Regions from separate parts of the Enterobacter sp. genome, predicted to be linked through region 2. Evidence: predicted binding sites of a transcription regulator. Region 2 holds the regulator's gene; each other region holds the start of a gene.

Region 1 (5,439 bases), on a different contig from region 2:
GTGGATATTCAAAGCCTGATATGCGCGGCGCTGATTTTTACCATGATGTTCTATTACCCGTTAAGAATGATAATTAATCCTCGTTATGCCGTCACCTTCTGGCGGCGAAGCGTGAAGCCCGTGTTTTATCACAAGAATCCATTATATATTTTTGTCTGGTTAGCGCTTTTAAGCTTCATTCTTGTCATTTTATGTGGTCCTTTTGAGTCACCGGTCATTGCGGGCTATTTGATGCCGCTGATATTTATTCTTTTTACCTTAGCGATAAGCCGCCTGACCTATGCATTGATTTCTCTGCTGTGGGCCACATCAGCGCTCCTGCTGCTGACATACAACTATAATTTCCTTAACGGGGTGGAATCGGGACATTCGCTCTCCTTTATCCTCTCCGTGCTGATTTCTTTCGCCATCTGTTTGCTTTACATGTCTCGCATTTACCAGCGCAGCGAGTGGCTGAAGCGGGGCTGGCAGGACAGGGCACTGACCGATCCTCTTACCGGTCTGCCTAATATTCGTGCGCTGGAGGATTACCTTGAAATTCATCCGGATGCCAAAGTGTGCATTTTGCGCATGGATAATCTGGAGTTTTTGAGCCGCCACTACGGGATTATCATGCGGGTCCATTGCAAACGAACGATCGCCACGTCGCTCCAGCCGCTCCTGCAAAAAGATGAGATGCTCTTCCAGCTGCCCGGAAGCGAGCTGGTGCTGGTATTGCTTGGGCCCGAAATTGCTGAACGACTCCAGCATATGGTCGATCGGCTCAACAGCAATAAGATTTTCTGGAACAACACCGGGCTGGATATTGAGTTTGGCGCGTCATGGGGAATGGTCGAAGACGGCGAGAAACTGCATCATACGCTTGGGCAGCTAAGCTGGTTGGCAGAGCAGGCAGGCGGAGCGCAAAACGTTCTCGCGCTGACGAATAGCCTTGAGGTGGCATCAGGGCAAACGACAGAGCGTGTCCTGATGCTGGCCCGGATTAAGCATGCGCTTGAGGCGGGGCAGTTCCATTTATATGCGCAGCCGATCCAGAAGGCGGACGGGAGCGGGTACTATGAAATCCTGACGCGAATGGAAAGTGAGGGGGAGATTATTACTCCTGACCGCTTTATTCCGCTGATTGCGCAGTTCAACCTCAGCCATCGGTTTGATATATCCGTCATGGAAAAATTACTGGTGTGGCTGCGAGATAACCCTGCAACGCACGCTGGCACCCGTTTTTCCATCAATCTGATGCCGCTGACGCTGATGCAAAAAGAGGTGGCGACCGAGATTTGCGCGCTGTTTGAACGGTACGGCGTTGCGCCTCAGGCAGTCGTTATTGAGATTACCGAAGAGCAGGCTTTCTCAAATTCAGGCACGAGTATCAACAATATTCAGCAATTGCGGGAGTATGGTTTCCGTATTGCCATCGATGATTTTGGTACTGGCTACGCTAACTATGAGCGTCTCAGACGCCTGCAGGCGGACATCATTAAGATTGACGGCTGCTTTGTGAAAGACATTTGTACAGACGACATGGATGCAATGATTGTGCAGTCGATGTGTAATCTGGCAAAGACAAAATCGCTCTGCGTCGTCGCGGAATATGTGGAAACACCGGCGCAGCGGGAGATGCTGCTCCGCTTCGGTGTGGATTACCTGCAGGGCTACCTGATAGGCAAACCCAAACCGCTGGAAGAATTACGGACATAAAAAAACCGGGAGCCAGGCTCCCGGTTTTTGTTTCACGGTAAACGTTACAGGACCAGTGCCGCAATGGACGCTGACAGGACGCTCACCAGCGTAGAGCCGTAAACCAGCTTCAGGCCAAAGCGAGATACCACGTTACCCTGCTCTTCGTTCAGGCCTTTAATCGCACCCGCGATAATCCCGATGGACGAGAAGTTCGCGAAGGAGACCAGGAACACGGAGAGAATGCCTTCCGCACGCGGAGAAAGCGTACTGGCAATTTTCTGCAGATCCATCATTGCAACGAATTCGTTAGAAACCAGCTTGGTTGCCATGATACTGCCCACCTGCAGCGCTTCGTGAGCCGGAACACCCATCACCCATGCAATCGGATAGAAGATGTAGCCCAGAATCCCCTGGAAGGAGATACCCAGCACCGCAGCGAACAGGGCGTTCAGCGCAGAAATCAGCGCAATGAAGCCGATCAGCATGGCGGCAACGATAATCGCGACTTTGAAACCGGCCAGAATGTACTCACCCAGCATTTCGAAGAAGCTCTGGCCTTCGTGCAGGTTTGACATCTGAATGTTCTCTTCGCTTGCGTCAACGCGGTACGGGTTGATCAGCGACAGAACGATAAAGGTGCTGAACATGTTCAGAACCAGCGCAGCAACCACATACTTTGGCTCCAGCATAGTCATATACGCGCCCACGATAGACATGGAAACGGTAGACATTGCGGTTGCCGCCATGGTGTACATGCGGTTGCGGGACATCTTGCCGAGAATATCTTTATACGCGATGAAGTTCTCAGACTGACCGAGGATCAGGGAACTGACGGCGTTGAAGGATTCCAGCTTGCCCATGCCGTTCACTTTGGATAACAGGAAGCCAATTCCACGAATCACGAACGGCAGAACGCGGATGTGCTGCAGAATACCGATCAGCGCGGAGATGAAGACGATTGGGCAGAGAACCTTCAGGAAGAAGAACGCCAGACCTTCGTCGTTCATTTTACCGAAGACAAAGTTGGTCCCTTCGTTGGCGAATCCGAGCAGTTTTTCGAACATTTCGGAGAAGCCTTTCACGAAGCCGAGGCCTACGTTGGAGTTCAGGAAGAACCACGCAAGTAAAACTTCAATGACCAGCAGTTGAACAACATAACGGATACGAATTTTTTTGCGGTCTGTGCTGACCAGCAATGCAAGTGCAGTAACGACAACAAGTGCCAGGACAAAATGAAGGACGCGGTCCATATTTGCTCCAAATATGAGGCAGGTTTAATTTTCGTGCACATTCTATGTAACAAGCGAAAAGAAAACGAGACCGAGGACACACTATAGTTACATCCTGTGACGAGTCTCAAAAATAGTGATCCACAATACATTTTTGTTATGTTAGGTAAATGAGTGAAAAGTTAAGTTTGTGTGCTAGTCTTCACAAAAGCATGCGCGATTTCAGTTTCGGTTAGATCGCCCCACTTACCCGCCCGTCTATCGTTCAAAACTATCAGAGAAATCACTGCAAACTTCATAAATGATCTTGATAATCATTCTCATTTTGATAGCGTTAAACATAGCAAAGGCTATATTTCAGAGGCAGAAATGACAAACAGTCGCGTAGAGGGTAGCAGTGGCAGAGCCGCGCGCAAGTTGCGGTTCGCATTAATGGGACCTGCGTTCATCGCTGCCATTGGCTATATCGATCCAGGAAACTTTGCGACCAATATTCAGGCCGGGGCCAGCTTCGGCTATAAGCTGCTGTGGGTGGTCGTCTGGGCTAACCTGATGGCGATGCTGATTCAGATGCTCTCCGCAAAGCTGGGGATTGCGACGGGTAAAAACCTGGCGGAGCAAATTCGCGACCATTACCCGCGCCCCGCCGTCTGGCTCTACTGGGTTCAGGCTGAAATCATCGCCATGGCCACTGACCTCGCTGAGTTTATCGGTGCAGCGATTGGCTTTAAGCTGATTCTGGGCGTGTCGCTGTTGCAAGGGGCGGTGCTGACCGGGATTGCCACTTTCCTCATCCTTATGCTGCAGCGTCGGGGTCAAAAGCCGCTGGAGAAGGTGATTGGTGGTCTACTGCTTTTTGTGGCGGCGGCCTACATTGTCGAGCTGATTTTCTCACAGCCGAATCTGGCACAGCTCGGTAAAGGGATGGCGATCCCAAGCCTGCCAACCTCGGAAGCGGTGTTCCTGGCCGCCGGGGTGCTAGGGGCGACCATCATGCCGCACGTGATTTATTTGCACTCCTCGCTGACGCAGCATCTCCACGGTGGGACGCGTAAAGAGCGTTACTCCGCCACCAAGTGGGACGTCGCGATCGCTATGACCATCGCGGGGTTTGTAAACCTGGCGATGATGGCGACTGCAGCCGCGGCTTTCCACTTTAACGGTCATACCGGTATTGCCGATCTCGACCAGGCGTATCTCACGCTGGAGCCGTTACTGAGCCATGCTGCCGCCACGATATTTGGTCTGAGCCTGGTAGCTGCCGGCCTTTCTTCTACGGTGGTGGGCACGCTGGCAGGCCAGGTGGTGATGCAGGGGTTTGTCCGCTTCCACATTCCGCTGTGGGTTCGTCGCTCCGTCACCATGTTGCCGTCATTTGTGGTGATTCTGATGGGTCTCGACCCAACGCGAATTCTGGTCATGAGCCAGGTTCTGCTGAGTTTTGGTATCGCGCTGGCGCTGGTGCCGCTGCTGATCTTTACCAGCAACAAAACTCTGATGGGCGAGCTGGTTAACTCAACGCTGGTAAAACGAACCGGATGGGCCATCGTGATGGTGGTCGTTGCGCTGAACCTGTGGTTGTTGGTGGGAACCGCACTGGGTCTTTAACAAAAAAGGAGCCTCCATGGCTCCTTTTTTATTAGTGGTGATGGCCGTGACCATGACCTTTCCCGCGACCCCAGCCGCCGCGACGGTCGTCACGATCGTTCCAGCCTTCACGGTAGCCGCGCTCATACGCGTTGTCTTTATACCAGCCACGGTGTCTGCCGTTATCATGTTTCCACCAGCGATCGCCGCGCCATTCATAATGACGGTGCCAGTAGTCACGGTCGCGCCAGTAGCCGCCGTCCCAGTATCTGCCGTAGTCGTCACGATCGCCAATTTGTAATTTTACTGATGGCAACAGGGTGATTTCGCCCGCAGTGGCGATCAGCGGCGCCGAAGCCAGTAATACCGCTGCAAGAATCAGTGACCTGAACATACTCTTTCTCCTTCACGATCGGGGCCTTTGTTGGGCCTGTTAACGCAATTTTACGAGTTGGTAAAGCTTCGTATCATCGCCTCAACTCCGAATTCCTGGGGGAGAGCACTTTTTGCTAAAAACGGTTTTATATTGAACTGCTCAGGATCGCGTCTATACGGGCCAACTCATCCACAGAGAAATGGCGGTTTGCCAGCATCCCCACGGCGTCATCAATTTGAGCCGCTTTACTCGCCCCAATCAGCACTGAGGTCACATTCTCATGACGTAATACCCAGGCCAGCGCCATCTGGGACAGCTTCTGGCCGCGCTCTTCCGCCATGGCGTTCAGCTTTCTAATCTTCTCCAGCTTCTCTTCGGTGAGCTGGTCGGGGTTAAGGAACTGACTGCCGCTTGCCGCGCGTGAGTCTGCGGGAATGCCGTTCAGATAGCGGTTGGTCAGTTGCCCACCGGCCAGCGGCGAGAAGGGAATACAGCCGACTCCTTTTTCCTGCAGCACGTCCAGCAATCCCTCTTCCGGCGCACGCTCAAACAGGGAATATTTCGGCT
Region 2 (5,439 bases):
CCTGACTTTTGTCCGCTAAAAAGCATTGATAATTCGCGTCGCGAAAAATAACCTAACGACGGTATTTAATTCGAGGGTATTTAAAACTACCCCTGACCATTTGGTCTTTTTTATTTACGCCGTTTCAGGCGTTTTAATTCGTCAAAGAGGAATAATCTATGCGTACGTTCAGTGGCAAACGTAGTGCGCTGGCGCTGGCTATTGCCGGTGTGACAGCAATGTCGGGCCTGGTGGTGACACCAGAGGCGAAAGCGGCGGGCTTCATCGACGATTCTACCCTCACGGGCGGTATCTATTACTGGCAGCGTGAACGTGACCGTAAAGACGTCACCGAAGACAAATACAAAACCAACCTTTCTCATTCCACCTGGAACGCCAACCTGGACTTCCAGTCAGGCTATGCCGCGGATATGTTCGGTCTGGATATTGCTGCGTTTACCGCGATTGAAATGGCGGAAAACGGCGACAGCGCCCACCCGAACGAAATTGCCTTCTCCTCCAGCAATAAAGCGTATAAAGAAGACTGGTCCGGGGATAAGAGCGGCATCAGCCTTTACAAAGCCGCTGCAAAATTTAAATACGGTCCGGTATGGGCGCGCGGTGGTTATATTCAGCCAACTGGCCAGACCCTGTTAGCACCGCACTGGAGTTTTATGCCGGGTACCTATCAGGGTGCGGAAGCCGGGGCGAACTTTGACTACGGTGATGCGGGTGCGTTGAGCTTCTCCTATATGTGGACCAACGAGTACAAAGCACCCTGGCACATCGAGATGGACAAGTTCTACCAGAACGATAAGAAAACCAAAGTCGATTATCTCCACTCGCTGGGGGCGAAATACGACTTCAAAAACGATCTGGTTCTCGAAGCAGCATTTGGCCAGGCGCAAGGGTATATCGATCAGTACTTTGCCAAGGCCAGCTATAAGTTTGATGTCGCGGGTAGCCCGCTGAGTACCAGCTATCAGTTCTACGGTACGCGCGACAAAGTCAGCAACGGTGGCGTCAATGACATTTATGATGGCACCGCGTGGCTGCAGGCGCTAACCTTCGGCTATAAGGTCGGTCAGGTTGATTTACGTCTGGAAGGAACATGGGTGAAGGCGGAAGGGCAGCAGGGCTACTTCCTGCAGCGTATGACCCCGACCTATGCCTCATCCAACGGTCGTCTTGATATCTGGTGGGATAACCGCTCAGACTTCAACGCCGACGGCGAGAAAGCGGTCTTCTTCGGCGCAATGTACGACCTGAAAAACTGGAACCTGCCTGGCTGGGCGGTGGGCGCTTCTTACGCTTACGCCTGGGATGCAAAACCAGCCGATATGGCAACTCCGGACGCATACTACGATCCCAACTATCGCCTGAAAGAGTCTTCCTACAGCCTCGATGCTATCTATACCCTGCAGGATGGCCGCGCGAAAGGCACAATGTTCAAACTGCACTTCACTCAGTATGACAACCACTCCGATATCCCGAGCTACGCGGGCGGTTACGGCAACATCTTCCAGGATGAACGTGACGTGAAATTCATGGTTATCGCACCGTTCACTATCTTCTGATGAATCTTCCGGCGGGTTAGATCCCGCCGGACCGGAGACTGCATATGATGAAAAAAATCGTAATCGTCGCGTTGCTGGCATCAGGGCTGGTGGCGTGTGCTCAGAGTGAGGCACCGAAAGAAGATTCCCGGCTGAAGGAGGCCTATAGCGCCTGTATTAATACAGCAGAAGGATCGCCGGAGAAAATTGAAGCCTGTCAGAGCGTTTTGAACGTGCTGAAGAAAGAGAAAGCGCATGAGCAGTTTGCGACGCGGGAGAATGTCCGCGTGATGGATTACCAGGCCTGTATCCAGGCGCGTAAAACCGGTAACGATCAGGAAGTGACCAAGCGTTGCGATAAGATCTGGAACGAGATACGCAACAATAATAAATAAGTTGCTTTACGCCCGGTGGCGCTGCGCTTACCGGGCTTTTTTCTGGCAAAAAAAAGCCAACCTTTCGGCTGGCTCAGAGTATGAACACTTGATTATTTTGCGTCGTGCGCGTGGTCATCTTCGCGGCAGTCGCCTTCAGCACAGTGACCGTAAAGATACAGGCTGTGGTTGGTCAGGCGGATACCGTGACGCGCGGCGATTTCACGCTGGCGCGCTTCGATGGAATCATCGCTGAATTCAATGACCTTGCCGCAGTCGAGGCAGATCAGATGATCGTGGTGCTGCTGCTGGGTCAGTTCGAAAACAGATTTACCGCCTTCGAAATTATGACGGGTGACAATGCCCGCGTCATCAAACTGGTTCAGCACGCGATAGACGGTAGCCAGCCCAATCTCTTCACCCATGTCGATAAGACGTTTATAAAGGTCTTCCGCACTGACATGGTGATTGTCTGGACCCTGAAGCACTTCGAGGATTTTTAACCGAGGAAGCGTAACTTTCAGGCCAGCCTTCTTTAATGCGGTATTGTTGTCAGTCATGCGGAATCTGTCCTGTTGCTAAACGATTCACTTCTGTAGGAAGTGACAGAAAATGCACCTGGGATAATGCGTCTCATTATAGAACTGCCATGGCTAAATGAAAACTGCAAGTCTCAGGCAAAATATGCTTATAAAAATGGGGTATCACCAACAAACTTGCTCTATGGAAAACCACATTTTATCAGGGAGACATTGTACAGGTCTGGGCGAAAAAGTTAAAAGATTGTAGCGATTAATTTAATCGGTTTGACCTGGGGCATGGGCGCAACCGCAGTTGCGCCGCGATAAAATCAGGCGTTCAGAATATCATCAAGGTGCAGTTCTTCACGGATCTGCTTCACCCACTTCTCAACGCGCTCGGCGGTCAGTTCTGGCTGACGGTCTTCGTCGATGGCCAGACCCACGAAATGATCGTCATCGGCCAGGCCTTTAGACGCTTCGAAGTGGTAACCAGCGGTCGGCCAGTGGCCTACGATAACCGCGCCATTCGGCTCAATGATGTCGCGGATGGTACCCAGCGCGTCACAGAAATACTCAGCGTAGTCTTCCTGGTCACCGCAGCCAAACAGGGCAACCAGCTTACCGTTGAAGTCCACTTCTTCCAGCGTCGGGAAGAAATCATCCCAGTCGCATTGGGCTTCACCGTAGTACCAGGTTGGGATACCCAGCAGCAGAATGTCATAGCCTTCCAGATCTTCTTTGCTGCTCTTGGCAATGTCATGCACATCAGCAACGTCTTTACCGAGCTGTTTTTGAATGTTTTTTGCGATATTTTCGGTATTGCCGGTATCACTGCCAAAGAAAATGCCGATGATTGCCATGAGTAAAATAACCTCTTGAAACTTAATAGTATGGTGGCGCAATTCGGCCACGGATAAGGGCAATAATAGCAGAACTGGCAACCCTGCGGAAACAGCTATCGCGCAGGACTGCACTCTGTGCTACATGAAAAGGGTAATAAAGGGGATTTTCAGACTTATGCCTGGCTGCGTAACGCCTCAAGCTGGGCGATTAACATCTCTTCAATGAGCTCGCTTCGGCTGATATTTCGCGCGTCAGCCAGCTCGTTCAGCGCATCGACGGCGTCGGCGTTAAGCTTCAGTTCGACACGCTTAAGCCCGCGATTTTTATCGCGTTTAAGCTGATTGCGTTTATTGATACGCAGCTGTTCATCGCGCGAAAGCGGATTCGTCTTCGGTCGTCCCGGGCGACGCTCATTCGCGAACAGATCTAGTGTCGTACGGTCCGTTTGTTCTTTGGCCATGATTCTGAGACTTCGGGGGAAACACGCCGCCCTGCTAATGCCCGGGCGATAAGCGCGCCATCATACATCACCAAAAACGGCACGCCAACGACTGGAAGCCCGCAGCCTTCCAGTCGCTTTCTTTTTAATCAATTTGTCGTATCAGCGAGATAGCGGCGAATGGCGCGCAGCACAGCATCGGGTTTTTCTGCATGCACCCAGTGTCCGGCACCGGCAATCACGTGGGCGCGAGCCTGCGGGAATTGGGCCAGCAGCGTGTCGCGGTACGCGTCGGTAACGTAAGGAGAGTTACCGCCGCGAATAAAGAGGGTAGGGTGTGGCCAGGCGGGGACGGTTTCCCAGCCCACGATGTTATTGTACTGATTCCAGAGCACCGGCACGTTAAAACGCCATTGGCCGTCAACAAACGACTTCAGCAGGAACTGGACGACGCCTTCTTCATCAAGATGCTCACGCATGACGGCAGCCGCCTGTTGGCGAGTCGCGACGCCCGCTTCGGTGACCGCATTGATGGCGGCAAAAATTTCGTCGTGGCGGCGGACGTCGTAATCCACGGGCGCAACATCAATTACAACCAGGCCGTTAATACGCTCCGGGGCCAGTGCCGTCAGGGCCATCACCGCTTTGCCACCCATTGAATGCCCGATGAGGGTCACCTTTTGCAGGTCGTTGGCATCCAGCGTATCCAGCAGATCCTGCGCCATCGCCGCGTAGGTCATCTCGTCGGATCGGCCGGAAAGACCGTGATTGCGCATATCGACCTGTAAAATATCGTGGTCAGTAACCAGATCGCGCGCCAGCACGCCCAGGTTATCCAGGCTGCCAAAAAGCCCGTGAACCAGTACGATGGGAGAATTATTGTTCGGCGATTGTGCAGTTTGCGCTCGGGTATTCAATTTCATGGCAAAGTTCTTTTTTTACGTATGTCAGGTTAGGGTATCATGTTGACCATTCTGCCGCCCGGCTGCAAGGTTCCAGTTTAATCTGACTTTTGCCGCCAACCTGGTTTGACGCTATCCGCTGTTGGGATTTGACCTTATAATCCCAATGACTTGTATTCAGATAAGATATCGCACTGGATTAAGATGAAAACAATCGAAGTTGATGACGAACTCTATCAGTATATTGCCAGCCAGACGCGGCATATCGGGGAGAGCGCGTCCGACATTTTACGGCGCATGCTTAAAATTTCCGCCGCTTCACAGCCTGCTACCCCAGTCACCAAAGATGTCGTGTCTCAGCCAAGCGTTGTTGCACAAGCAAAACCTGCCGTGACGCCGGCAAAAGATAAAGTGCGTGCGATGCGCGAGCTGCTGCTCTCCGATGAATACGCGGAGCAGAAAAAGGCGGTTAACCGCTTTATGCTGGTGCTGTCTACACTTTACTCACTGGATAACAAAGCGTTTGCTGAAGCGACCGAGTCGCTGCACGGTCGTACTCGCGTCTATTTCGCGGGCGACGAGCAAACGCTGCTGCAAAATGGCAATCAAACCAAACCCAAACATGTTCCTGGCACCCCATACTGGGTGATCACCAATACCAATACGGGCCGTAAGTGCAGCATGATTGAACACATCATGCAGTCCATGCAGTTCCCGGCGGAATTGATTGAAAAGGTTTGCGGTACAATTTAACCCTTGCATCAGAAGGACCCGGTAATGGCAAATCACAGCCGTGCAGGCCAACCTGCACAACAAAGCGATTTG
Region 3 (5,439 bases), on a different contig from region 2:
GTCGATCAGGTTTTCGTCATCCATCGGCTCGTCGGACTCGTCCAGCAGCGGAAGGATCAGCTCGCGCAGCGCGGTTTTCGAGGCTGGAACGGACGGCAGCAGCTCGTCGGTCATCACCACGCGGCCAGAACGTCCGGCCACGTAGTTCAGGGACATCAGGTGCTCGTCACGGGTGAAATCCGCCAGCGCGTCGGCAATAAAGAACGGCTTAATGTCGCGCATAAAGGCGTCGGTGGCGGTGGTCATGCAGCCGATGTGAGCGTACACGCCGGTAATCAGCAGCTGGTTGCGGTCCGTCTCTTTCAGCATCTGCTCCAGGGGCGAGCGGTGAAACGCGCTGTAGCGCCACTTCACCAGCACCGTGTCCGCTTCGTCCGGGGTCAGCTCAGCGACGATGCACTGCTGCTCCGGCGAGCGGGTCAGGCCCGGCCCCCACATGTCGTTCAGCAGGGCGCGGTCTTCATCGCTCTGCTCTTTTGGCTGCGCGGTGTAGTAAACCGGGATATTGTGTTCTTTGCAGTACGCGCGCAGTTTAGCGATGTTCGCTACTACCTGCTGCATCATCGCGCTATTTTCGCCCCAGAAGTTCAGGAAGTACTCCTGCATATCGTGGATCAACAGCGCGGCGCGCTCCGGTTCAAACGCCCAGTTCACCTTGTTGGTCGGCAACTCTGCGGCGGTTGGCAGCGCGTAAGCGGTTAATTTAGGGATGGCCATACTCTGTTCCTCAGCCCCGGGCGCGTTCAGCAAGCCACAGGCGCAACTGTTTCTTATCGACTTTGCCGACCGGCGTCAGCGGGAGCGCATCCACGCTCTCCACGCGGTCCGGCAGCTTGAATTCGGCAACGCCCTGCTCGCGCAGGAAGCGACGTACCTCGACCGCGCGCAGGGGCTGTTTCACCACCAGATACGCGCAGCTCTTCTCGCCCAGCAGACTGTCCTCCATGCTCACCAGCGCGGCGTGGATCACCGACTCATGGCGCAGCAGCAGGTTTTCAATCTCTTCGGCTGCGATCTTCTCCCCACCACGGTTGATCTGATCTTTCTCACGACCCTGCACGGTGATGTAGCCCTGCTCGTCGATGGCGATCAGATCCCCGGAGCAGTAAAAGCCGTCGGCGTCGAAGGCGCTGGCATTGTGTTCCGGACTGTTGAAATAGCCGCGGAAGGTATACGGACCCCGCGTCATCAGCCGTCCGACTTCCCCGCGCGGCAGCGGGTTGCCGTGCTCGTCAGCCACCCACACTTCGTCGTCCGGGCACATCGGGCGGCCCTGAGTGTTGATGATGCGCTCCGGCGCATCGTCGAGCGTGGTATAGTTCACCAGCCCTTCCGCCATGCCGAACACCTGCTGAAGCTGGCAGCCGATTTCCGCCGGAATGCGCGCCGCGAGCGTGGCGGAGAGGCGCGCGCCGCCCACCAGCAACAGCTTCAGGGTCTTAAGCTGCGCATTGCCCGCACCGTCGGCAATCGCCTGCAGCCAGAGGCTCACCGCCGGCGGCACCAGCGAGGTGACGTTAATCTGATGTCGTTCAATCAGCGGGAAGCAGAGCGTGGCGCTCGGATCGTTCGCCAGCACCACGCAGCCGCCCGCGGTGAAGACGCCTAACGATCCCGGCGAGCTCATGGCGTAGTTGTGCGCCGCGGGCAGCGCATTCAGGTAACGCGTTTCGGCGGTAATGCCGCAGATCTCGTTGCTGCGGCGGATGCTGTAGTCGTAGTCGTTGTGCGTGCGCGGGATCAGCTTCGGCGTGCCGGTGCTGCCGCCGGAGAGCTGGAAGAAGGCCACTTCGTCGGCAGGCGTCGGGTTCGGGATGAAGTTGTCGGCCGGACGGGCCATCGCCGCTTCCAGGGCATGTTCACCCTTATCGCCGCGCAGCAGCACGACGCGAACCGAACGGTGTTCATCCACGAAAGCGTTGAGGAAGTCATCGCCCGCAAACAGCGCGTGGTCGCGATCGGCGATCAGCACGGCGGGGTTGATCTGCGCCGCGTAGGCGTTCAGCTCGCTGCGCTGGTGGCTAAAGAGCGCGTTGACCGGCGCGACGCCGATTTGCAGCAGCGCGAAGAAGGTGATGTAGAACTCGGCCACGTTGCCGAGCTGCACCAGCGCGGTCTCGCCGCGGTGCAGCCCTCGCCCCTGAAGGGCTGAGGCCAGGTTGTTTACGGCCTGATTCAGCGCGCGGTAGGTGATGTGCCGCTCGCCGTCAATTATCGCCACGGCATCGCTGTCCGCGCGATCCGTCAGGATGTGGGTCAACGGCAGATCCTGCCAGTAGCCTTTTTCACGGTAGCGGCGGGCAAATGCCTCAGGCCAGCGGGTAAAGGGAATGGTCATGAGTCTTCCTTAGTGCAAACCAAATACGTTGAGCATGGTGGAGAGCTTCACGCCCGTCTCGCGCCACTCGCCCACCGGCGAGGAGGCAGGCACAATGCCCGCGCCGGCAAACAGACGAACGGTATTTTCACGAAGGCGCGCGCAGCGGATGGTCACCACCCACTCGCCGTTGCCTTCGCTGTCGCACCAGCCGACGATGCCGCCGAACAGCTCGCGGTCGAACGGCTCCAGCTCGGCGATCAGCTCTTTTGCCGCCTGATGCGGGAAGCCGCTCAGCGCCGGGGTCGGGTGCAGCAGGCAGGCCAGGGTCAGGGCGTTTTCGTTTTCACGCGCGTCACCTTCAACCGGCGTCGCCAGATGCCACAGCGTCGGCGTGGTAATCAACTGAGGAGAATCAGGCATGGTGAGATGATGGCTGCGCGGTGCCAGAATGGCCTTCATCGCCTGGGTCACCAAATCGTGCTCGTGGCGATCCTTTTCAGAGGCCAGCAGCTTATTGCCCGCTTCGCGATCTAATACATCATCGGGCTGACGACGCGCCGAGCCTGCCAGCGGCAGCGAACTAAAGTGCGCGCCCTCTTTGCGCAGCAGCAGTTCAGGGCTGGCGCCGAGGAGCACGCCGCCGTCTTCCAGCGGCACGTGGAAGTTGAAGCTCGCCGGGTTCTGGGCGATCAGGCGCTCCATCAGGGCGCCGCTATCCATGCGTTTGTCGGTCGCGATATCAATCAGGCGCGACAGCACCACCTTGTTCACCTGCGGCGTGGCGGTGAGCGACGCGGCGCGAGCCACCATCTCTTCGAAAACGGGCTGCGGCGGGATCTCGGTGCGTTGTTCCACCTTCAGCGCCTGCGAGCCGGAAAAATAGCGTGCAGACTGCTGACGTGCCGGACGGGAAAAGGTCTGCCAGCGTTGGGGAATAAACAGAGAGGACGGCTTGCGGGTATCGAACGGGATAGCCCCTACCATCACCGGATGAGCGATACCGCTGGCTTTCGCATTCAGGAAGGCCTGGGCTAATTTTTGCTGGAAGCGACCCGCCGGATCGTCACCGCCAACAGCGGGTTCACTGAAGCGGGCAAAGCAGCCGGACGTAGTAAAGCTGCGGTAAGGCGACATAAAGAAAAAACGGTCTGATTCCAGCGTGGTTGCGGCGTGCTGGACTTCCTCAGCCAGGGACGTATCCATATCATCCTCCTTAAAATGATAAAAGAAGCAATAATGATTATCATTTATATTTTCGTCGGCTAACCTAATCCCACATCGCTCCGCTGTCAACCGTCGGACAAATAACTTGTGCGACAAAAGCTTGCATCCAGATGCTGCAACCATGAAAATGAGAAGCATTATCTTCAACAAAAACAGGATCCCGCGCTGTGAAATCCCCTGCCGTTTTCCGTAATCCCCTGCTTTTATTGGCACTTTTTGTTTTAGGACTTACCTCAGCCGCTGCCGCCGACTGGCCGCGTCAGGTGACTGACAGCCGCGGCGTTCACACGCTAGAGAGCAAACCGACGCGCATTGTTTGTACCAGCGTGACCTTAACCGGCTCCCTGCTGGCGATTGACGCCCCGGTCGTCGCCAGCGGCGCGACCACGCCGAACAACCGCGTGGCCGATGCGCAGGGCTTTTTGCGCCAGTGGGGCGATATTGCGAAACAGCGTCAGGTTGCGCGGATGTATATTGGCGAACCGAGCGCCGAAGCGGTCGCCGCACAAATGCCGGATCTGATTTTGATCAGCGCCACCGGCGGTGATTCCGCGCTGGCACTGTACGATCAGCTCTCCGCCATTGCGCCGACGCTTATCATCAACTACGACGACAAGAGCTGGCAGGCACTGCTGACGCAACTGGGCACCATCACCGGACAGGAAAAACAGGCCGAAGAGCGCATTGCCGCGTTTGATAAACAGCTCGCGCAGGTGAAACAGCAGATGAAGCTGCCGCCGCAGCCGGTGAACGCCATCGTCTACACCGCCGCCGCGCACAGCGCCAACCTGTGGACCGCGGAATCAGCGCAGGGCAAGCTGCTGCACCAGCTGGGCTTTACGCTGGCGGACCTGCCCGCCGGTTTGCAGACCTCAACAAGCCAGGGCAAGCGGCACGATATTATCCAGCTGGGCGGTGAAAACCTGGCAACGGGACTGAACGGCGAAGGGCTGTTCGTGTTTGCCGGCGACCAGAAAGATGTGGATGCGATTTACGCCAACCCGCTGCTGGCGCATCTGCCGTCGGTGAAAAACAAACGGGTTTGGGCATTGGGAACCGAGACGTTCCGCCTGGATTATTACAGCGCGATGCTGGTGTTAGACAGATTGAATACGTTGTTTAAGTAGGCATTTTCCCACCCTCTCCCTGTGGGAGAGGGCCGGGGTGAGGGCATCAGGCCACACCGTCGTTCAACACAACCTCCTGCCTGAACCGCCGCAATTTCACCAACGCCACTAACAAAATCACGCCAACCATCGCTAACGCAAACCCGCTACTGCTCGCCGACGCCGCCGGGGTCATTATCGCCCCCAGCCCGCCGAGGATCGCCGCGCCAATGGCATCGCCCGTGACGTTCTGCGCCGTCCACAGGCCGTTGATGCGCCCGAGCATCCCTTCCGGCGTCTGGGTCTGGATCAGGGTGTACTGCAGCAGCGAACTGATGGCGCTCAGCCAGCCGAAAATCACCAGGCACAACACCCCGAGCGCCCACGCCGGCATCAGGCTAAAGAAGCCGATGGCGATAAACGACGCCAGAGAGGTAAGCAGCATAATCAGCCCCGGACGCGCGCTCTGCGCCAGGTTGCCGCTGGTCAGCGCCCCGCACGCCGCGCCGAGCGGAATGGCCGCGTAGAGAATGCCAATCTCCGAGGCGCTCATCTGCCACTCTCCCGCTAATGCCGGATACAGCACGCGCACTGCGCTCGCCATGGTCAGCAGGCCGCCGAGCAGCGCAATGCCGCCAATCAGCGGGTTGCTGAACAGGAAACGAATCGCGGCCATCAGCGATTTCAGCGGGTGCTCACGCGGCTGCGGCGGAGGCGGCAGCAGCGGCAGGCGCAGCAGCGTCAGCGTGGTGATAAAGGTCCCTGCCGCCGCCAGCCCGTAGTTCCACG
Region 4 (5,439 bases), on a different contig from region 2:
TACGAAAAGCTCAAAAAAGAGATGGATTACCTCTGGCGCGAAGAGCGTCCTGAAGTAACCAAAAAGGTGACCTGGGCGGCAAGCCTGGGCGATCGCAGCGAAAACGCTGACTACCAGTACAACAAAAAGCGGCTGCGCGAAATTGACCGCCGGGTTCGCTATCTGACGAAGTGCCTCGAGAATCTTAAAATTGTCGATTACTCCCCGCAGCAGGAGGGCAAAGTGTTCTTCGGCGCGTGGGTGGAGATTGAAAACGACGATGGTGACACCCTGCGTTTTCGGATTGTCGGCTACGATGAAATTTTTGGTCGTAAGGATTACATCTCCATCGACTCCCCGATGGCCCGCGCGCTGCTGAAAAAGGAAGTGGGCGATCTGGCCATCGTTCAGACTCCAGCTGGTGAAGCCAGCTGGTACGTCAATGAGATCGTCTACGTAAAATAGTCCGAGAGCGCCCTCCCCGGCTGGCATTTTGCCGTGTCAGCCCGTATAACTATCCCCTGATTTTTTCGACTCAACAGATGATAAAGCCATGATGAATGATTCGCTCTGCCGCATTATTGCGGGTGATATTCAGGCCAGAGCCGAACAGGTAGAAGCTGCCGTTCGCCTGCTTGATGAAGGGAACACCGTGCCGTTTATTGCACGCTATCGTAAGGAAGTCACCGGCGGTCTGGATGACACGCAGCTGCGTAACCTGGAGACCCGTCTCGGTTATCTGCGCGAACTGGAAGAACGTCGTCAGGCGATCCTCAAATCCATCGGCGAACAGGGCAAACTGACCAGCGATCTGGAAAGCGCCATTAACGGCACCCTGAGCAAAACCGAATTAGAAGATCTCTATCTGCCGTACAAACCGAAGCGCCGCACGCGCGGGCAGATTGCGATTGAAGCGGGCCTTGAGCCGCTGGCCGACCTGCTGTGGAACGAGCCGTCGCACGATCCCGAAACCGAAGCGGCGAAATTTATCGACGCTGACAAAGGCGTGGCGGACACCAAGGCCGCCCTTGACGGCGCACGCTACATTCTGATGGAGCGCTTCGCCGAAGACGCCGCGCTGCTCGCTAAAGTGCGTGATTACCTGTGGAAGAATGCCCACATCGTCTCTACCGTCGTCGCGGGTAAAGAGGAAGAAGGCGCGAAATTCCGCGACTATTTCGATCACCACGAACCGATTTCTACCACCCCTTCCCACCGCGCGCTGGCAATGTTCCGCGGCCGCAACGAAGGCGTGCTCCAGCTCTCCCTGAACGCCGACCCGCAGTTTGACGAGCCGCCGAAAGAGAGCCACTGCGAGCAGATCATTATCGACCATCTCGGCCTGCGTCTGAACAACGCCCCGGCAGACAGCTGGCGTAAAGGCGTAGTAAGCTGGACCTGGCGCATCAAGGTGCTGATGCACCTCGAAACCGAGCTGATGGGCACCGTGCGCGAACGCGCCGAAGATGAAGCGATTAACGTCTTCGCCCGTAACCTGCACGACCTGCTGATGGCCGCCCCTGCCGGCCTGCGCGCGACCATGGGTCTCGACCCGGGTCTGCGTACCGGCGTGAAGGTCGCTGTGGTTGACGGCACCGGCAAGCTGGTGGCGACCGATACCATTTATCCGCACACCGGCCAGGCAGCGAAAGCGGCCGTCGTGGTGGCGGCGCTTTGCGAAAAATACAACGTCGAGCTGGTTGCCATCGGCAACGGTACGGCCTCTCGTGAAACCGAGCGTTTCTACCTCGACGTGCAGAAGCAGTTCCCGAAAGTGACGGCACAGAAAGTGATCGTCAGCGAGGCCGGGGCATCCGTCTATTCCGCGTCCGAGCTGGCGGCCCAGGAATTCCCGGACCTGGACGTTTCCCTGCGCGGGGCAGTTTCTATCGCTCGCCGCCTGCAGGATCCGCTGGCGGAGCTGGTGAAGATCGATCCGAAATCCATCGGCGTGGGCCAGTATCAGCATGACGTGAGCCAGACTCAGCTGGCGCGCAAGCTGGATGCGGTGGTGGAAGACTGCGTAAACGCCGTTGGCGTTGACCTGAATACCGCCTCCGTTCCCCTGCTGACCCGCGTGGCGGGCTTAACCCGCATGATGGCGCAGAACATCGTCGCCTGGCGTGATGAGAACGGTCAGTTCCAGAACCGTCAGCAGCTGCTGAAGGTGAGCCGTCTGGGTCCAAAAGCGTTTGAGCAGTGCGCGGGCTTCCTGCGCATCAACCACGGCGATAACCCGCTGGATGCCTCCACCGTTCACCCGGAAGCGTACCCTGTGGTGGAACGCATCCTGGCCGCCACCCAGCAGGCGCTGAAAGATCTCATGGGTGACAGCAGCGCCCTGCGCAACCTGAAAGCCGTTGATTTCACCGACGACAAATTTGGTGTGCCAACCGTCACCGACATTATTAAAGAGCTGGAAAAGCCGGGCCGCGATCCGCGTCCTGAGTTCAAAACGGCGACCTTTGCTGACGGTATCGAGACCATGAACGACCTGCTGCCGGGCATGGTGCTGGAAGGCGCGGTGACCAACGTGACCAACTTTGGCGCATTTGTGGATATCGGCGTGCATCAGGATGGTCTGGTGCATATCTCATCCCTTGCCGACAAGTTTGTTGAAGACCCGCACACCGTGGTTAAAGCGGGCGACATCGTGAAGGTCAAAGTGCTGGAAGTGGATCTGCAGCGCATGCGTATCGCGCTGACCATGCGTCTGGACGAGCAGCCGGGCGACACCAACGCGCGCCGCGGCGGCAATGGCGGAGGCCGCGAACAGCAGCGTCCCGCCGCGAAAGCGGCAAAACCGCGCGGACGTGATGCTCAGCCTACAGGCAACAGCGCGATGATGGATGCGCTGGCGGCAGCGATGGGTAAAAAACGCTAAGGTTGTAAATGCCCCTCACCCTAACCCTCTCCCCAAAGGGGAGAGGGGATCGCACGGTGCTGTCTTTTCCCCTCGTCCTCATGGGTGGGGGAATAAATTCATATCGAAATATATGAAACCGATTGCATAGCCATATTTAAACCACTAATTATCACCCCGTTAACAAATACTCCCCTTTTCGTTTTCCAGGCAATTCAGCAAATATTGAGCAAGGTCAAACAGGCCGTAAATTAATACCGCAAACAACATTCCGTCACAGTTTTAATATTGCTGATAAAAACTATTCTCATTATCATCCCATAGTAGATAATTTAACCTTTCGTGGAATCAGGCGTTATGCAATTCACTCCAGACAGTGCATGGAAGATTACCGGTTTTACACGCGAAATTAGCCCAGCCTATCGGCAAAAGCTGCTGTCGCTTGGCATGCTGCCCGGCTCGTCATTTCAGGTCGTGCGCGTGGCGCCGCTAGGGGACCCGGTTCATATCGAAACCCGCCGCGTGAATCTGGTCCTGCGTAAGAAAGACCTCGCATTAATAGAAGTCGAAGCCTTATCCCGATAACAAGCCAGCGGTTTCAGTGAGTCAAAAAAAATGAAAAAGTTAACTATTGGCTTAATTGGCAATCCTAATTCCGGCAAGACCACGCTTTTTAACCAGCTGACCGGGGCACGCCAGCGCGTAGGCAACTGGGCGGGCGTGACGGTTGAGCGTAAAGAGGGCCAGTTCACGACGACAGACAACCAGGTGACACTGGTTGACCTTCCCGGCACCTATTCCTTAACCACCATTTCGTCACAAACCTCGCTCGATGAGCAAATCGCCTGTCACTATATTCTTGGCGGCGACGCGGATCTGCTGATCAACGTGGTCGATGCCTCAAACCTCGAGCGTAACCTCTATCTGACGCTGCAGCTGCTGGAGCTGGGTATCCCCTGCATCGTGGCGCTCAACATGCTCGACATCGCAGAGAAACAAAGGCTGCGCATCGACGTCGATGCCCTCTCCGCGCGCCTGGGATGCCCGGTCGTTCCGCTGGTTTCGACGCGGGCTCGCGGTATTGATGCGCTGAAGCTGGCCATTGACCGTCATGCGGGAAATCGCGACGTTGAGCTGGTGCATTACGCGAAGCCCCTCCTGCGTGAAGCCAAAGTGCTGGCGCAGGAGATGGACACCGGTATGCCAGCAAAACAGCGCCTGTGGCTTGGCCTGCAGATGCTGGAAGGGGATATCTACAGCCGCGCTTACGCCGGGCATGCAGCAGAGAAGCTGGACGCGACGATGGCTCGTCTTAGCGACGAGCTGGACGACCCGGCGCTGCACATAGCCGATGCCCGTTACCAGGCCATCGCCTCGATTTGCGACGTGGTGAGTAACGCGCTGACGGCGGAACCCAGCCGCTTTACGGCGGCGGTGGATAAGGTCGTGCTTAACCGCTTCCTGGGTTTGCCGATCTTTCTGCTGGTGATGTACGTGATGTTCCTGCTCGCCATTAACATCGGTGGCGCACTGCAGCCGATTTTTGACGCCGGTTCCGTCGCGATCTTCGTCCACGGGATCCAGTGGGTGGGTTACACTCTGCACTTCCCGGAATGGCTCACCATCTTCCTCGCGCAGGGGATCGGCGGCGGTATTAATACCGTTCTGCCTCTGGTGCCGCAGATCGGCATGATGTACCTGTTCCTCTCGTTCCTGGAAGATTCCGGCTACATGGCCCGCGCCGCGTTCGTGATGGATCGTCTGATGCAGGCGCTGGGCCTGCCGGGTAAATCCTTCGTCCCGCTGATCGTCGGCTTCGGCTGTAACGTGCCGTCGGTGATGGGCGCACGCACCCTGGATGCGCCGCGTGAACGTCTGATGACCATTATGATGGCGCCGTTTATGTCCTGCGGTGCCCGACTGGCGATCTTCGCGGTCTTTGCGGCAGCCTTCTTTGGCCAGCAGGGCGCGCTGGCGGTCTTCTCGCTCTACGTGCTGGGCATCGTGATGGCGATCCTCACCGGCTTAATGCTGAAACACACCATCATGCGCGGTGAAGCGTCACCGTTCGTGATGGAGCTGCCGGTGTACCACGTCCCCCATCTGAAAAGCCTGGCGATCCAGACCTGGCAGCGCCTGAAAGGCTTCGTCCTGCGCGCCGGTAAGGTGATTGTCATCGTCAGTATTTTCCTGAGCGCGCTGAACAGCTTCACCCTCAGCGGACAGGCGGCAGATAACATTAACGACTCTGCCCTCGCCTCCGTCAGCCGCGTCATCACGCCGGTCTTCAAACCGATTGGCGTGCATGAGGATAACTGGCAGGCAACCGTCGGCCTGTTTACCGGCGCAATGGCAAAAGAGGTGGTTGTCGGTACCCTGAACACGCTCTACACCGCCGAGAACATTCAGGAGCAGGAATTTAATCCGGCTGAGTTTCATCTCGGTGATGAACTGCTGGGTGCCGTAGAGGAAACCTGGCAGAGCCTGAAGGACACCTTCAGCCTGAGCGTGCTGGCGAACCCGATTGAAGCGAGTAAAGGCGACGGCGAAATGGCGACGGGTGCCATGGGGGTGATGAGCGAGAAATTTGGCAGCGC

What was found. The regulator Fur, encoded in region 2, represses iron uptake genes when iron is present. The targets are predictions, from matches to a motif close to ATAATAATGAGAACNACTATCAA.
Region 1: a site for Fur is predicted at 3,217-3,239, ahead of ACWYRJ_RS17020 (Nramp family divalent metal transporter). Genes of this name have one in related genera too.
Region 3: a site for Fur is predicted at 3,666-3,688, ahead of fepB (Fe2+-enterobactin ABC transporter substrate-binding protein). Genes of this name have one in related genera too.
Region 4: a site for Fur is predicted at 3,137-3,159, ahead of feoA (ferrous iron transporter A). Genes of this name have one in related genera too.

The regions. Positions count from the first base shown of each region.
Region 1 is NZ_CDRQYH010000068.1:13,100-18,538, reverse strand. It holds gene ACWYRJ_RS17030 (EAL domain-containing protein) at 1-1,698, shown strand, start outside; gene nupC (nucleoside permease NupC) at 1,743-2,930, opposite strand; gene ACWYRJ_RS17020 (Nramp family divalent metal transporter) at 3,279-4,517, shown strand; gene ACWYRJ_RS17015 (DUF2502 domain-containing protein) at 4,549-4,890, opposite strand; gene mgrA (L-glyceraldehyde 3-phosphate reductase) at 5,018-5,439, opposite strand, start outside.
Region 2 is NZ_CDRQYH010000078.1:68-5,506, reverse strand. It holds gene chiP (chitoporin ChiP) at 159-1,556, shown strand; gene chiQ (ChiQ/YbfN family lipoprotein) at 1,604-1,930, shown strand; gene fur (ferric iron uptake transcriptional regulator) at 2,023-2,469, opposite strand; gene fldA (flavodoxin FldA) at 2,760-3,290, opposite strand; gene ybfE (LexA regulated protein) at 3,446-3,733, opposite strand; gene ybfF (esterase) at 3,862-4,635, opposite strand; gene seqA (replication initiation negative regulator SeqA) at 4,819-5,367, shown strand; partial or broken gene ACWYRJ_RS17840 (hypothetical protein) at 5,392-5,439, shown strand, end outside.
Region 3 is NZ_CDRQYH010000009.1:15,189-20,627, reverse strand. It holds gene ACWYRJ_RS04790 (isochorismatase family protein) at 1-717, opposite strand, end outside; gene entE ((2,3-dihydroxybenzoyl)adenylate synthase EntE) at 728-2,338, opposite strand; gene entC (isochorismate synthase EntC) at 2,348-3,523, opposite strand; gene fepB (Fe2+-enterobactin ABC transporter substrate-binding protein) at 3,712-4,671, shown strand; gene entS (enterobactin transporter EntS) at 4,718-5,439, opposite strand, start outside.
Region 4 is NZ_CDRQYH010000005.1:55,781-61,219, reverse strand. It holds gene greB (transcription elongation factor GreB) at 1-444, shown strand, start outside; gene ACWYRJ_RS03070 (Tex family protein) at 533-2,863, shown strand; gene feoA (ferrous iron transporter A) at 3,200-3,427, shown strand; gene feoB (Fe(2+) transporter permease subunit FeoB) at 3,458-5,439, shown strand, end outside.